Regions from separate parts of the Pseudarthrobacter sp. 10T415 genome, predicted to be linked through region 2. Evidence: predicted binding sites of a transcription regulator. Region 2 holds the regulator's gene; the other holds the start of a gene.

Region 1 (6,754 bases), 160 kb from region 2:
AGCCGGCGATCATGGAGGCGCCGGCCCAGCTCGTCCACGTGCAGTTCAACAATGTGGCCGAGCTCCTCCACCGTGAGGGCATCGAACAGGACCACCTCATCCAGGCGGTTCAGGAACTCCGGCTTGAAGGACGCGTTCACCGTGGCCATCACGGCGTTCCGCTTGGCCTCGGCATCCAGGGCCTGGTCCACCAGGAACTGGCTGCCCAGATTGGACGTCAGCACCAGGATGACGTTGCGGAAGTTCACGGTGCGGCCCTGGCCGTCGGTGAGCCGGCCGTCGTCGAGCACCTGGAGCAGGATGTCGAACACCTCGGGGTGCGCCTTCTCCACCTCGTCCAGCAGCACCACGGAGTACGGACGGCGGCGGACGGCCTCAGTGAGCTGGCCGCCCTCTTCGTAGCCGACGTATCCGGGAGGGGCGCCCACCAGGCGTGATACGGAGTGCTTCTCGCCGTACTCGGACATGTCGATGCGCACCATGGCACGCTCGTCATCGAACAGGAAGTCCGCCAGGGCCTTGGCCAGCTCGGTCTTGCCCACGCCGGTGGGACCCAGGAACAGGAAGGAACCGGTGGGCCGGTTGGGATCGCTGATCCCGGCACGCGCACGGCGAACGGCATCCGATACGGCAGCGACGGCCTTGGCCTGGCCGATCAGCCGCCGGCCCAGCTCCTCCTCCATGTGCAGCAGCTTCTGGCTCTCGCCCTGCAGCATGCGCCCGGCGGGGATGCCGGTCCAGGCGGAGATTACCTCGGCGATGTCATCGGCGGTCACCTGTTCGGCCACCATCTGGGATGACTTGTCCGTCACGGCAGCCTCGGCCTCGGCGGCGGCGGTGAGCTCGCGCTCCAGGGCGGGAATCTCGCCGTACAGCACGCGGGAGGCGGTTTCGAGGTCTCCTTCGCGGGCGGCCTTCTCATACGCGCCGCGCAATTCGTCCAGCTTGGCCTTCAGGTCGCCCACCCGGTTGAGGCCGGCTTTCTCGGCCTCCCAGCGGACCTTGAGCCCGTTGAGTTCCTCCTCGCGGTCAGCCTTGTCAGCCCGCAGCGCGGCGAGCCGCTCCACGGAGGCGGCATCTTTCTCGTCCTGAAGGGCCAATTCCTCCATGGTGAGCCGGTCCACCAGCCGCTGGAGCTGGTCGATCTCCTCCGGAGCGGAATCGATCTCCATGCGCAGCCGGGACGCGGCCTCGTCCACGAGGTCAATGGCCTTGTCCGGAAGCTGCCGCCCGGAGATGTAGCGGTTGGAGAGGGTGGCGGCGGCCACGAGTGCGGAGTCCGCGATGGCGACCTTGTGGTGCGCCTCGTAGCGTTCCTTCAGGCCACGGAGGATGCCGATGGTGTCCTCGACGCTGGGCTCCCCCACATAGACCTGCTGGAAGCGGCGTTCCAGGGCGGGATCCTTTTCGATGTTCTCGCGGTATTCATCCAGGGTGGTGGCGCCGATCAGCCGGAGCTCCCCGCGGGCCAGCATGGGCTTGAGCATGTTGCCGGCATCCATGGAGGAGTCGCCGGTAGCGCCCGCGCCCACCACGGTGTGGATCTCATCGATGAAGGTGACGATCTGGCCTTCGGAATTCTTGATCTCCTCGAGCACGGCCTTGAGCCGCTCCTCGAATTCGCCGCGGTACTTGGCGCCGGCCACCATGGACGCCAGGTCCAGGGCGATCAGGGTCTTGCCGCGGAGGCTTTCGGGGACGTCGCCGGCCACGATGCGCTGGGCAAGTCCTTCCACGACGGCGGTCTTGCCCACGCCTGGCTCGCCGATGATCACCGGGTTGTTCTTGGTGCGGCGGCTCAGCACCTGGACGATGCGGCGGATTTCGGTGTCGCGTCCGATCACCGGGTCCAGCTTGCCGGAGCGGGCCATGGCCGTGAGGTCAGTGCCGAACTTTTCCAGCGACTGGAAGGTGTTCTCCGGGTCCTGGCTGGTGACTTTCCGGTCGCCGCGGACGCCGGACAGGGCGGCCACCAGGGCTTCGTGAGAGGCTCCGGCTTCGCGGAGGAGGCGCCCGACGGCGTCACTTCCGGCAGAGAGGCCCAGCAGGAGGACTTCGGTGGACACGAAGGTGTCGCCGAGGTTTTCGGCCTCGGTCTTGGCATTCTGGATGGCCTGCAGCGCCGGGCGCGAAAGCTGGGCCTGCTGGGAAGATCCGCCCGAAGCCGAGGGAAGGGACTTGATGGCGCTGCTGGCCTGGACACTAACGGCATCCGGTTCGGCACCGGTGGCTTTCAGCAGTGCCACCGCCACACCCTCGCGCTGGTCCATCAGCGCCTTGAGGATGTGGGCGGGCTCCACCTGCGGGTTGCCGGCCGTTGAGGCGTTCATGGCGGCAGCCGAAAGAGCCTCCTGGCTCTTGGTGGTGAATTTGACGTCCAAAGAGGGCTCCTTTCAGGGGCGGGTTTTTCTTAAGGTTGAGTGTACTACGCTCAACTTTGAAAAACGCAGTCCTTTGGCCCTGTTTTCCCAGAGCGAACCTTCGGCGCTTCACTGCAGAGTCCCCGCCGGGGCCGGTTTCGCGGCGGGACGCGCAAAAACCGGCGGGCGGCTCCCCCAACAAGCCACCCGCCGGCCGGCCGGCCCCACGGAACCCCCGGGAACCGGCACCGCCCGCCCCTTACCGGGACGGGCGGAATTCGCGAAGACCGGAACTCAGGAGGCGCCCACCCCTGAGACGCTGGTGATCCAGCTGAGGTTGCGGGACACGGATGCATGATCGTTGTAGTACCTGGTGAAGCTGGACGGGTTGGGGCTGGGCAGGATGCTCGACGTCGACAGGACACCTGCCAGCTTGCCGTTGACAATGAGCGGGCCGCCGGAGTCGCCGCCCAGGGTGTGCCCGCTTTGGGACTGCGTCCGGACGGAGGGTCCGCCGTAGGTGTCCGTGCCCTGGCCGGCCACGGTGACGTCGGCCGTCTTGAGGTTGTAGGACATGGTGCCCGCGCCTTCGGTCTGGTCTCCCCAGCCGTACACCTTCGCCGGAGCCCCGATGGCGGGGAACGAGCCGGAGAGTCCCACGTAGGAGCCGTAGTGCGGGGTGGACAGTTTCAGCAGCAGGACATCGCCGGTGCTGGAGGCGTAGCGGGCGGCCACGGTCTTCACGGTGCCGCCGGCCTCCAGATAAGTGGTCCCCAGCCGGACGGACTGCAGGGAGGCGGAATTGCAGTGCTTCGCCGTGATCACCCAGCTGGCCGAGATTTGGCTGCCTGTGCATCCCACGTTGGTGCCGGTGGCATCGAAGGAGATCTGCGCTGCATAAGGGGCTGCGGAAATGGTGGTGGTGCTGCCGCCGGCTATGTCAGGGCTTGCCGTGTCACCGCCCGGCGATGGTGCGGCCTGTGCGGACAGCGGGCCCATCAGCGCTGCAGTCGCGGCAACGGCGGCGAGGATTCTGGCGATTTTCACAGCGGTGGCTCCTTCGCAGGTGACCCCGCACCGCTGCCGGTTGAGGCGCGGACGGGGTCAGTTCCGGTTGATGGGTGGAGGCGATGGCCTGCCGCCCATCCGAACGGTACCGGAAGGCTGTGAAGTTTGTCACTGATCTTGACAGAATATGTAAATAACTTTGGACATCACGTCGCGTAGATGGAAACCGCCGCGGACTTGATCACGAAGTGGGCCCGGACCCCCGGCGCCAGGCCCAGCTCTGCCGAGGCCGCGGGTGTGATGTCCGCGGCCAGGCCGCCTCCCCGCACCCGGATCTGGTCTCCATGGGGCTCCAGCTCGGTGACCTCCACGGGAAAGGAATTGCGGGGGCTTCCGTGTGCGTCCGTCAGGAATACGGACACGGCCGACGGCGGAAACACGGCCGCGCCCGGCAGCCCGGCGGCGCCTGCCTGGCCTGTTTCGCCCGGCTCCTCCAGGTGCCCCGCGATCTCCAGGCCGGGGCCGATTCCCTGGCCGCCCGCCGTCCGGATCCCGGAAGCCGTCAGCGTGCCGGTGACGAAGTTGAGCCCGGCCAGGCCGGCGGCGAACGGGCTGCGGGGCCGCTCCAGCACCTCGCGGGTGGGCCCGTCCTCAGCGACGCGCCCATTCTCGAGGACCACCACGCGGTCCGCCAGCATGAGCGCATCCAGCACGTCGTGGGTGACGATGATGGCCTGCCGGTCCGCGAGTACCCGCTTCAGCAGCCGCCGCAGCAGCGGAGCCGAATGGATGTCCAGGGCCGCCATGGGCTCGTCCAGCAGGAGGAGGCCGGGGTCGGCAGCGAGGGCACGGGCGACCGCGACGCGCTGCGCCTGGCCGCCGGACAGCCCGGCTGGGCGGCGGCCAGCCATGGCTTCAGCCTCTACTTCGGCCAGCCACTGGAGGGCGCGTTCCCTTGCCTTTCGCGGCGGGACCCCGGCGCTCCGGGGCCCGAAGGCAACATTCTCCGCCGCTGTGAGGTGCGGAAAGAGCAGGGGTTCCTGGGCCAGGAGTGCCGTTCCCCGGCGGTGCGGCGGAGTCCACTGATGGATCCCGGACCCCAGATGGAAGAGCGTCCGGCCATTGAGCTCGGCCCGCCCGGAGTCCGGCCGGACCAGGCCCGCGATGCTGGACAGCAGGGTGGATTTGCCCGCGCCGTTGGGCCCCATCACCGCCACGGTTTCGGTGGGCCCCAGCGCGAGGGACACGTCAAAATCCCGCTGGGCCACGGCAGCCTGGAACGAAAAGCTCACCGGACCGTCCCGCCCGCGGTGCCCGCCGTCGTCGGGCGCTGGGAAGAGCCGCCCCATAGTGCCGGGCCTTGGCGCTGCAGTCCGCCGGGGCGGCCGTAGGCAAGTGCCACCACCGCTACCGCGACGGCCACCAGGACGAGTGAGAGGGCGACGGCGGCGTCGGGATCGGTTTCGCGCTGGAGGTAGATTTCCAGCGGCAGGGTGCGGGTGACGCCCTGCAGGCTGCCGGCGAAGGTGAGGGTGGCGCCGAATTCGCCCAGGCTGCGGGCAAAGGAAAGCACCGCTCCGGAGGCCAGCCCGGGAAGGATCAGGGGGAGGGTGACGCGGCGGAACACGACGCCCGGCGGTGCGCCGAGGGTGGCGGCCACGGCCTCATACTTTTGCCCGCCGATCCTCAGCGCGCCTTCCAGGCTGACCACGAGGAACGGCAGTGCCACGAAGGTCTGCGCGAGGACCACGGCCGTGGTGGAGAAGGCAATCTGGATGCCGAGGACCTGCAGGGTGCCGCCCAGGAGTCCCTGCCGGCCGAAGGTGTAGAGCAGCGCGATGCCGCCCACCACCGGCGGCAGCACCAGCGGCAGCAGGACCAGGGAGCGGAGCAGCCGCTGGAGGGGGAAGCTGCCACGGGCCAGGACGAGGGCGAGGGGGACGCCGAGCACGATGCACAGGAGCGTGCTCGCGGCCGACGTGCGCATGCTCAGGACCAGGGCATCCAGCGCGGACTCAGAGGTGACCAGCGGGATGAAGTTTGCCCAGTTGACCCGTGCCACGATGGCTGCCAGGGGCAGGACCACCACCAGGGCCGCCAGGACAGCGAGTCCGGAAACCCACCGAGGGATGCCGCTAAACGGCTGCCGCGTCCGGAGTTTCATTGTCCGCCTGAGCCGAACCCGGCTTTGGCGAGAACCTGCTGGCCGCCGGGCCCCAGCACGAGGTCAATGAAGGCCTTGGCGGCTTCCTTGTCCTTTGCTCCGGACAGGGATGTGATCGGGTAGCTGTTGACGGCCGCTCCGGCCTCCGGGAACGGGATGCTGTCCACCTTGTCCCCGGCTGACTTGACGTCCGTGACGTACACCAGGCCGGCGTCGGCTTCGCCGGAGGTGACTTTGCCCAGGACGTCGGTCACCGCGTTTTCCTCGCTGACCGGGCGGAGGGTAACCCCTGCCTTGCCCGCCACCGTAGCTGCGGCCGCACCGCAGGGCACCTGCTTGGCGCACGTCACCAGCCGGAGGCCGTCCCTGGCAAGGTCCTGGAACCCGGTGACATGTGCGGGATTCCCGGCCGGGACCGCAATGGCCAGGGTGTTGGTTGCGAAAACCCGGGGCTCGCCGCCGGCCAGGCCCGCCCCGGTGACTTTGTCCATGTTTTTGGTGTCCGCGGAGGCAAAAACGTCCGCGGGGGCGCCCTGGTTGATCTGGGTGGCGAGGTCCGAGGAACCGGCGAAGCTCAGGCTGACGCGGGTGCCGGGATGCTGCGCCTCGAACGTGTCTGCCAACTCGGTGAAGCTGGACTTGAGTGACGCAGCGGCGAAGACGGTCAGGGTTGTGGCGGCAGCGTCAGATGAGGTGCCTGCGCCGCCCGCCGGTGCGCTGCTGCCCGCGCATCCGGCCAGTCCGGCCGCCAGCGCCAGCGCCGCGACCGTCGCCGTAATGCTTCGTTTCATACCGTTCCCTTCCCCTGCGGGGTTTCGATGATGACGGTGGTGGCCTTGACCACGGCCGTGGCCACCGAACCCAACTCAAGCCCCAGGTCCCGGACGGCTTCGCTGCTCATCAGGGACACCACCCGGAAGGGCCCGCACTGGAGTTCCACCTGCGCCATGACTTTGTCTGCCGTAATGCCGGTCACCAACCCCACGAACCTGTTGCGCGCCGAACTTCCGGTCCGGTGCGGGTCGTCGGGAAGCTGGGCGAGTTTCTGGGCGTGCCGGGCGAGCTCCAGCCCGTCCACGGCCAGCCGGCCGGACTCGTCCCTGAGGGCTGTGAGGGAACCGTTGTCCGTCCAGCGGCGCACGGTATCGTCACTGACACCGAGGAAGCGTGCGGCCTCCGAAACGCGAATGAGATTCATGCGCCCATCGTAGTTCGTATTTGC
Region 2 (6,754 bases):
GCCGCCGGCAGCGGCCAGATCGCCGTTTCCCACGTCGTTGAGACCGTTGATATATGGCATGACCGCACGTCCTTGCTGCCCGGCGGGGGGCGGTGCCGTGAACCTGATCCTCAACATCATGGCACCGCGTCGCGGGACTGGCCACTGTTCCCTCCGGGTCAACAGTCCTGCGCCACAACACAAGGGACGCGCCCCGTGCTCAACCACACTGGGAAGCAGCCCGCCCAGCCGCCCGGCTGGCGTCCTTGCCTACTCGAAGTGGAGTACCCGTGGAAACCTATGATGCGCTTCTGGCCGCCATCTCGCCCGCCCCCGGCACCGGCCGGACCATCCTGGACCCAGCGACCGGCGCGGCCGTGGGAGAGGCTCCGGTGCACGGAGTGGCGGACCTGGAAGCGGCCCTCACCGCTGCCGCCGCCGCGCAGCCCGCGTGGGCTGCCCTGGGCCACGAGGCACGGTCCGCCGTCCTCCTCAAGGCGGCCGACGCCGTCGAACGCTCAGCGGAGGAGCTCGCCCAGCTGCTCTCCCGCGAGCAGGGCAAGCCCCTCAACGGGCCCAACGCCCGGTTCGAGGTGGGCGCCTGCGCGGCCTGGCTCCGCGCCGCGGCCGGCACTCCCCTGGAAACCGAAACCCTGGTGGACGACGGCGAAACGCGCGCCGAACTGCACTACCGGCCCATCGGCGTCGTGGGCGCGATCGGGCCGTGGAACTGGCCCATGATGATCACCACCTGGCAGATCGCCCCCGCCCTCCGCATGGGCAATACCGTGGTGGTCAAGCCGTCCGAGTACACGCCGCTTTCGGTCCTGGCGCTGGCCAAGGTGCTCAACGAGGAACTTCCCGAGGGGCTGCTGACCGTGGTTTCCGGCGGGCGGGAAGTAGGCGAAGCGCTGGCCTCGCACGGGGCGGTGGGCAAGGTCATGTTCACCGGGTCCACCGCCACAGGCAAGGCGATCATCCGGTCGTCCGCGGACACCGTCAAACGCCTCACGCTCGAGCTCGGCGGCAACGACGCCGGCATCGTCCTGCCCGGCACCGATCCCCGGGCGATCGCCCAGGGCCTCTTCTGGGGCGCCTTCATCAACACCGGCCAGACCTGCGCCGCGCTCAAGCGCCTCTACGTACATGACTCCATCTACGACGCCGTCTGCGAGGCACTCACCGATGTCGCGAAGGCCATGCCGATGGGGAACGGCCTGGACGAAAACAACGTCCTGGGGCCGCTGCAGAACAAGGCGCAGTACGACGTCGTCGCGAACCTCGTGGAGGCGGCCAGGGCTTCCGGAGCGCGCGTCCTCCTCGGCGGAAACCCGGAAGCCAGCCAGCCCGGCTACTTCTACCCCGCGACGCTGGTGGCGGACATCGACAACGGCAACCCGCTGGTGGCCGAGGAACAGTTCGGCCCCGCGCTGCCGATCGTCCGCTACGGCAGCATCGACGAAGCGGTGGAGATGGCGAACGCCCTCGACGTCGGCCTGGGCGCCTCGGTATGGTCCTCCGATCCCGCGGCGGCCCGTGCGGTAGCTGCCCGGCTCGAAGCGGGCACCGTCTGGATCAACCGGCACGGCGCCGTCGACCCGCGGATTCCGTTCGGCGGGGCCAAACAGTCCGGCTACGGCCTGGAATTCGGCGCCGAAGGCCTCAAGGCCCTGGGCGTACCGCAGGTCATTAACGGCTAAATCATCAACGGCCGGTTCATCAACGGCTGGTTCATCAACGGCCGGGGGCTCCGGCTCACCCCATGGCAGGAGCCACCGAGGTGCGGGCGGACAGGTGGCGGCGGGCCCAACGGGCGAGCTTTTTGCCCTTGCCCTGCCACCAGTTGTCCTCGTCCTTGCCGTAGTGGAACCGGAAGATGATGGCGGTCAGCACGAACATGCCCATCACCACATCGATCCACGACGACACCACGATGGCCACCAGGACCGTCAGGGCATCGGCGATGACCGCCGGGATGGCCAGGGTCCGGAAGACGGTGCTGGCCACGTAGCGCCGGTGCGACCGCGGAACGGACGTTGCCCGGACCATGTCGAAGCAGACGCACACCACCACGATCGTCTGCCCGATGGCCAGCAGGGTCTGTCCGGGCACCGAAGCGCTGAAGGACGCAACTGCCTCCATTCCCGGGCTCATGGCCGGGCCAAGAGAAGAGAACCAAACATGGAATAACCCCCAGAAACGAATGGAACCACTGCTGATTCAGCAGTGGTTCCATTGAAGGTTTCCGCGGGCGGGGCTGCACGAGTAGTGGGTACTCTAATTTCGCCAGGCGGCCAGGGGCCGGGTACTCACCGGGCGGCAGCTGCTGCTACTGCCCGATGGCGCGGGGCCGCCACAGCACCACGGCCTGCGACCGCGGACGGGGGCGCTGGCCGCGGGCCAGGCTCACGACGTCGCCGGCCGCGCCCGCGGCGAAGATGCGGGAGTCGAACGCCTGAGGGCGCCGCCCCAGTTCCTCGGTCAGTTCCAGCACGCGCCGCTGCAGGGCAGACACCTGGTTTTCCAGTTCGAGGATGCGTTTGATCCCTTCGAGCGAGACGCCTTCCTGGGACAGCCGCTGCACTTCGCGGAGCATGTTGACGTCCCGCTGCGAGTACCGCCGGGATTTCCCGGGGGCGCGGCTGGGTTTGACGATGCCCAGGCGGTCGTACTGGCGGAGCGTCTGGGGGTGCATGTCAGCCAGTTCAGCCGCCACGGAAATCACGAAGATGGGTTGGTCAGCGTTGATGTCCACGGCACACCTCCTCCGCTACAGCCGGGCCTTGGCGGCCAGGCCCTCTCGAACGTCGGCGCCGGCCGTGGCCTCGGCGAAAGCCTTCACGGCGGCCTCGGCGTCCTTGTTCAGGTTCTTGGGAACCGCGACGTCGATGGTCACCAGGAGGTCGCCCGTGGCCTTTGAGGTCTTCACGCCTTTGCCCTTCACCCGCAGGGTACGGCCCGACGGCGTGCCGGCCGGAACACGGACCCGCACCTTTTCGCCGTCGATGGTGGGCACCTCGATGTCGCCGCCCAAAGCAGCCTCGGGGAAGGTGACCGGGACGTGGATGCGGAGGTTGTCGCCGTCGCGCGTGTAGAACTCGTGCGGCTTGACCGAGACGGCAACCACCAGGTCGCCGTTGCCGGCCTGGCCGGGCTGGCCCTTGCCGCGCACACGGACCTTCTGGCCGTCCTTGATACCGGCGGGGACGCGAACATCGATGACTTCGCCATTGGGTTCGCGCAGGCCGATGGTGGTGCCGCGGATGGCACCGGAGAACGAGATGCTGGTGGACGCGGTGCGGTCCGCGCCTTTTTGGGGTGTCCGCTGGAACCCGGGCGAGCCGCCGAAGCCGCCGCCGAACAGGTCCGCGAACTCGGGCGGGATATTGCCGGAGGACGGGTTGAAGCCGCCGGCGTGCCGTCCAGTGTTGCCGGTGAATAGGCCGCCGAACAGGTCCTCGAACCCGCCGTTGCCGCCCGCGGCACCGCCACCGCCGGGAGCGAACCGGGCGCCACCGCCCATGGCGCGGATGGCATCGTACTGCTGGCGCTCATCAGCATCGGAGAGCACCGAGTAGGCCTCGGAGACGTCCTTGAATTTCTTCTCGGCAGTTGCATCGCCGGAGTTGGTGTCCGGATGGAACTGCCGTGCCAGCTTCCGGTAAGCCTTCTTGATATCGGCGTCGGAAGCGTCCTTGGCAACACCAAGGATCTTGTAAAAGTCCTTGTCCACCCAATCCTGGCTAGCCAATGGCGTTTCCTTTCAAAAGTACAAAAAGCGTTAAGGCGAGGTTACCGCCAAGCGACGGACGGATAAGGGGCCCGGGAGTGGCATCGGGCCTGCCGAAGCGTGGCGGCTTGGTCCGTTAGGACCGAGCCGCCACGCGTAGGGGCGGGGCCCCTTATCCGTTCGTGAGCGAACTAAGCCGGAACAGCCACAATCACCTGTGCTGCGCGGAGCACGCGGTCGCCTGATTTGTAGCCGGAGCGGAGCACCTGGCTGACGGTGTCAACCTCGATGTCTTCGCCGGGCTGCTGGATCAGGGCCTCGTGGACCGTGGGGTCGAACTCCACGCCGGTTTCGTCGATGCGGACCAGTCCGTAGGTCTTCAGCGCGTTCTCCAGCTTGGCGGCGATCGCGGCGAAGGGGCCATCGGTGAGGTCGCCGTGCTGCCGTGCGGCGTCGACGTCGTCCAGGACCGGGAGCAGGGAGTTCAGGACGCCGATGACGGCCATTTCCCCTGCCACGGCGCGGTCGCGTTCAACGCGCTTGCGGTAGTTGACGTACTCGGCCTGCAGGCGCAGGAGGTCGTTTTTCAGCTCGGCTGCCTCAGCGTTGGCGGACCCTGCGGGAACACCCTGGGCCACGGATTCCCCTGCGGGCACCTCGACGCCGTTGAGGATCTCCTCGGCCTGGGCCAGCGCGTCGCCGTCGGAATCCTGTGCGGAACCGGGCTGCCCGCCTTCAGGGTGCCGGGCCTGGCCGGTCACCGGGTCAACCTTGCGGTTGTCCCGGATGACCGGTTCCTGGCTGTTGCCCTTGCCCTCGTGGTTCGCGGATGAAGAGTGCTCTTCCTCGTTACCGTGATGGGGCATGGCTTACTTCTTCGCTTCGTCTTCGTCGATGATCTCGGCGTCGACGATGTCTTCGTCGGCCTTGGAGCCATCGCCCGCTGCTGCGCCTTCGGCACCCGCGGCACCGGTGGCGCCGTCCGGCGAACCGGCCTGGGAGTAGATGGCTTCGCCGAGCTTCGTCTGGGAAGCCTGCAGCTTCTCGAACGCGGTCTTGACCTCGGCGTCGTCGGTGCCTTCGAGTGCCTTCTTGAGGGCGTCGACGTCGGCCTGGACCTCGGTCTTGACCTCTTCGGGCAGCTTGTCGGCGTTGTCGGCGATCAGCTTGTCCACGGAGTAGGCGAGCTGCTCTGCGGAGTTGCGGGTGTCGGTTGCCTCGCGGCGGGCCTTGTCATCTGCGGCGTGTTCCTCGGCGTCACGGACCATGCGGTCGATGTCTTCCTTGGAGAGTGCGGTGCCGCCGGTGATGGTCATAGACTGTTCCTTGCCCGTGCCCTTGTCCTTGGCGGAGACGTGGACGATGCCGTTGGCGTCGATGTCGAACGTGACCTCAACCTGCGGGACGCCGCGCGGTGCCGGAGCGATGCCGGTCAGCTCGAACGTGCCCAGCGGCTTGTTGTCGCGGGTGAATTCGCGTTCGCCCTGGAAGACCTGGATGGCCACGGACGGCTGGTTGTCGTCAGCGGTGGTGAAGGTCTCGGACCGCTTGGTGGGGATGGCGGTGTTGCGCTCGATCAGGTGCGTCATGACGCCGCCCTTGGTTTCGATGCCGAGGGACAGCGGGGTGACGTCGATCAGGAGGACGTCCTTGCGCTCACCCTTCAGCACGCCGGCCTGGAGTGCAGCGCCAACGGCCACAACCTCGTCCGGGTTCACGCCCTTGTTCGGTTCCTTGCCACCGGCAAGTTCCTTGACCAGCTCGGAGACGGCGGGCATACGGGTGGAGCCGCCCACCAGCACGATGTGGTTGATGTCGGAGAGCTTGATGCCGGCTTCCTTGATCACATCGTGGAACGGCTTCTTGGTGCGCTCGAGCAGGTCCTTGGTGAGGTCCTGGAACTTGGCGCGGGTCAGCTGCTCGTCCAGGTGGACCGGGCCGTCGGGGGTGACGGACAGGTACTGGAGGGAGACGTTGGTGCTGGAGGAGGAGGAGAGTTCCTTCTTGGCCTGCTCAGCGGCTTCGCGGAGGCGCTGCAGGGCGATCTTGTCCTTGGACAGGTCGATGCCCTTGACCTTGAGCTGGTTCAGCAGGTAGTCAACAACGCGCTGGTCCCAGTCGTCGCCGCCGAGGCGGTTGTCACCGGCGGTGGCGCGGACCTGGATGGTGGAGAAGTTGTCTTCGTCCTTGCCGACTTCCAGCAGGGAGACGTCGAAGGTACCGCCACCGAGGTCGAAGACCAGGATGAGTTCGTCTTCCTTGCCCTTGTCCAGGCCGTAGGCGAGTGCTGCGGCGGTGGGCTCGTTGACGATGCGCAGGACGTTCAGGCCGGCGATTTCGCCGGCTTCCTTGGTGGCCTGGCGCTCGGCATCGTTGAAGTAGGCCGGGACGGTGATGACAGCGTCGGTGACCTTTTCGCCAAGGTAGGACTCGGCGTCGTTCTTCAGCTTCATCAGCGTGCGCGCGGAGATTTCCTGCGCGGTGTACTTCTTGCCGTCGATGTCCACCTTCCAGTCAGTGCCCATGTGGCGCTTGACGGAGGCGATGGTGCGGTCGATGTTGTTGACGGCCTGGCGCTTGGCGATTTCGCCAACGAGGACTTCGCCGGACTTGGAGAATGCAACCACCGACGGCGTGGTGCGGCCACCCTCGGCGTTGGCAATAACGGTGGGCTCGCCACCTTCGAGAACGGAGACGACGGAGTTGGTGGTTCCGAGGTCGATACCTACTGCACGTGACATGTGTTGCTTCCTTCTTTCCTTGGAAACTGGTTGGCGCCCGCATGATTGAGCGTTCTGCACTCAACTTTACTCAGGGCACACATGATGTCAACTGAAGTTGAGCGTACTTCACTCAACTCTTGCCCCATACGGATGCAGGCGACGACGACGGCAATCCCCCGGCGCCCGGAATGGCGGGGAATTCCGGGCTACAAAAGCCTGGTTCCGCTGTGGGAGAACGGGCACCAGCCAGCCTCGGCAGAGTGGCTTCCGGGGGGATCGCTGCCTGCGCATCAACAGCAACGGAATGGCGCGCAGGCCGCGG

Evidence for each region. Region 2 encodes HspR, which represses chaperone genes until heat shock. Its sites were predicted from a motif close to AAGTTGAGTCNNNNNGACTCAACTT; they were not measured.
Region 1: clpB (ATP-dependent chaperone ClpB) is a predicted target of HspR. The motif match lies at 2,414-2,438, and genes of this name have one in related genera.

What each region holds. Positions count from the first base shown of each region.
Region 1 covers NZ_JBFTHJ010000004.1:258,324-265,077, reverse strand. Annotated here, with positions in the region: gene clpB (ATP-dependent chaperone ClpB) at 1-2,381, opposite strand, end outside; gene AC1DBN_RS08635 (S1 family peptidase) at 2,655-3,407, opposite strand; gene AC1DBN_RS08630 (sulfate/molybdate ABC transporter ATP-binding protein) at 3,575-4,660, opposite strand; gene AC1DBN_RS08625 (ABC transporter permease) at 4,657-5,532, opposite strand; gene modA (molybdate ABC transporter substrate-binding protein) at 5,529-6,323, opposite strand; gene AC1DBN_RS08615 (TOBE domain-containing protein) at 6,320-6,730, opposite strand.
Region 2 covers NZ_JBFTHJ010000004.1:97,075-103,828, reverse strand. Annotated here, with positions in the region: gene AC1DBN_RS08000 (PEP/pyruvate-binding domain-containing protein) at 1-60, opposite strand, end outside; gene AC1DBN_RS07995 (aldehyde dehydrogenase family protein) at 270-1,679, shown strand; gene AC1DBN_RS07990 (hypothetical protein) at 1,735-2,121, opposite strand; gene AC1DBN_RS07985 (heat shock protein transcriptional repressor HspR) at 2,309-2,734, opposite strand; gene AC1DBN_RS07980 (DnaJ C-terminal domain-containing protein) at 2,750-3,730, opposite strand; gene AC1DBN_RS07975 (nucleotide exchange factor GrpE) at 3,901-4,575, opposite strand; gene dnaK (molecular chaperone DnaK) at 4,579-6,450, opposite strand.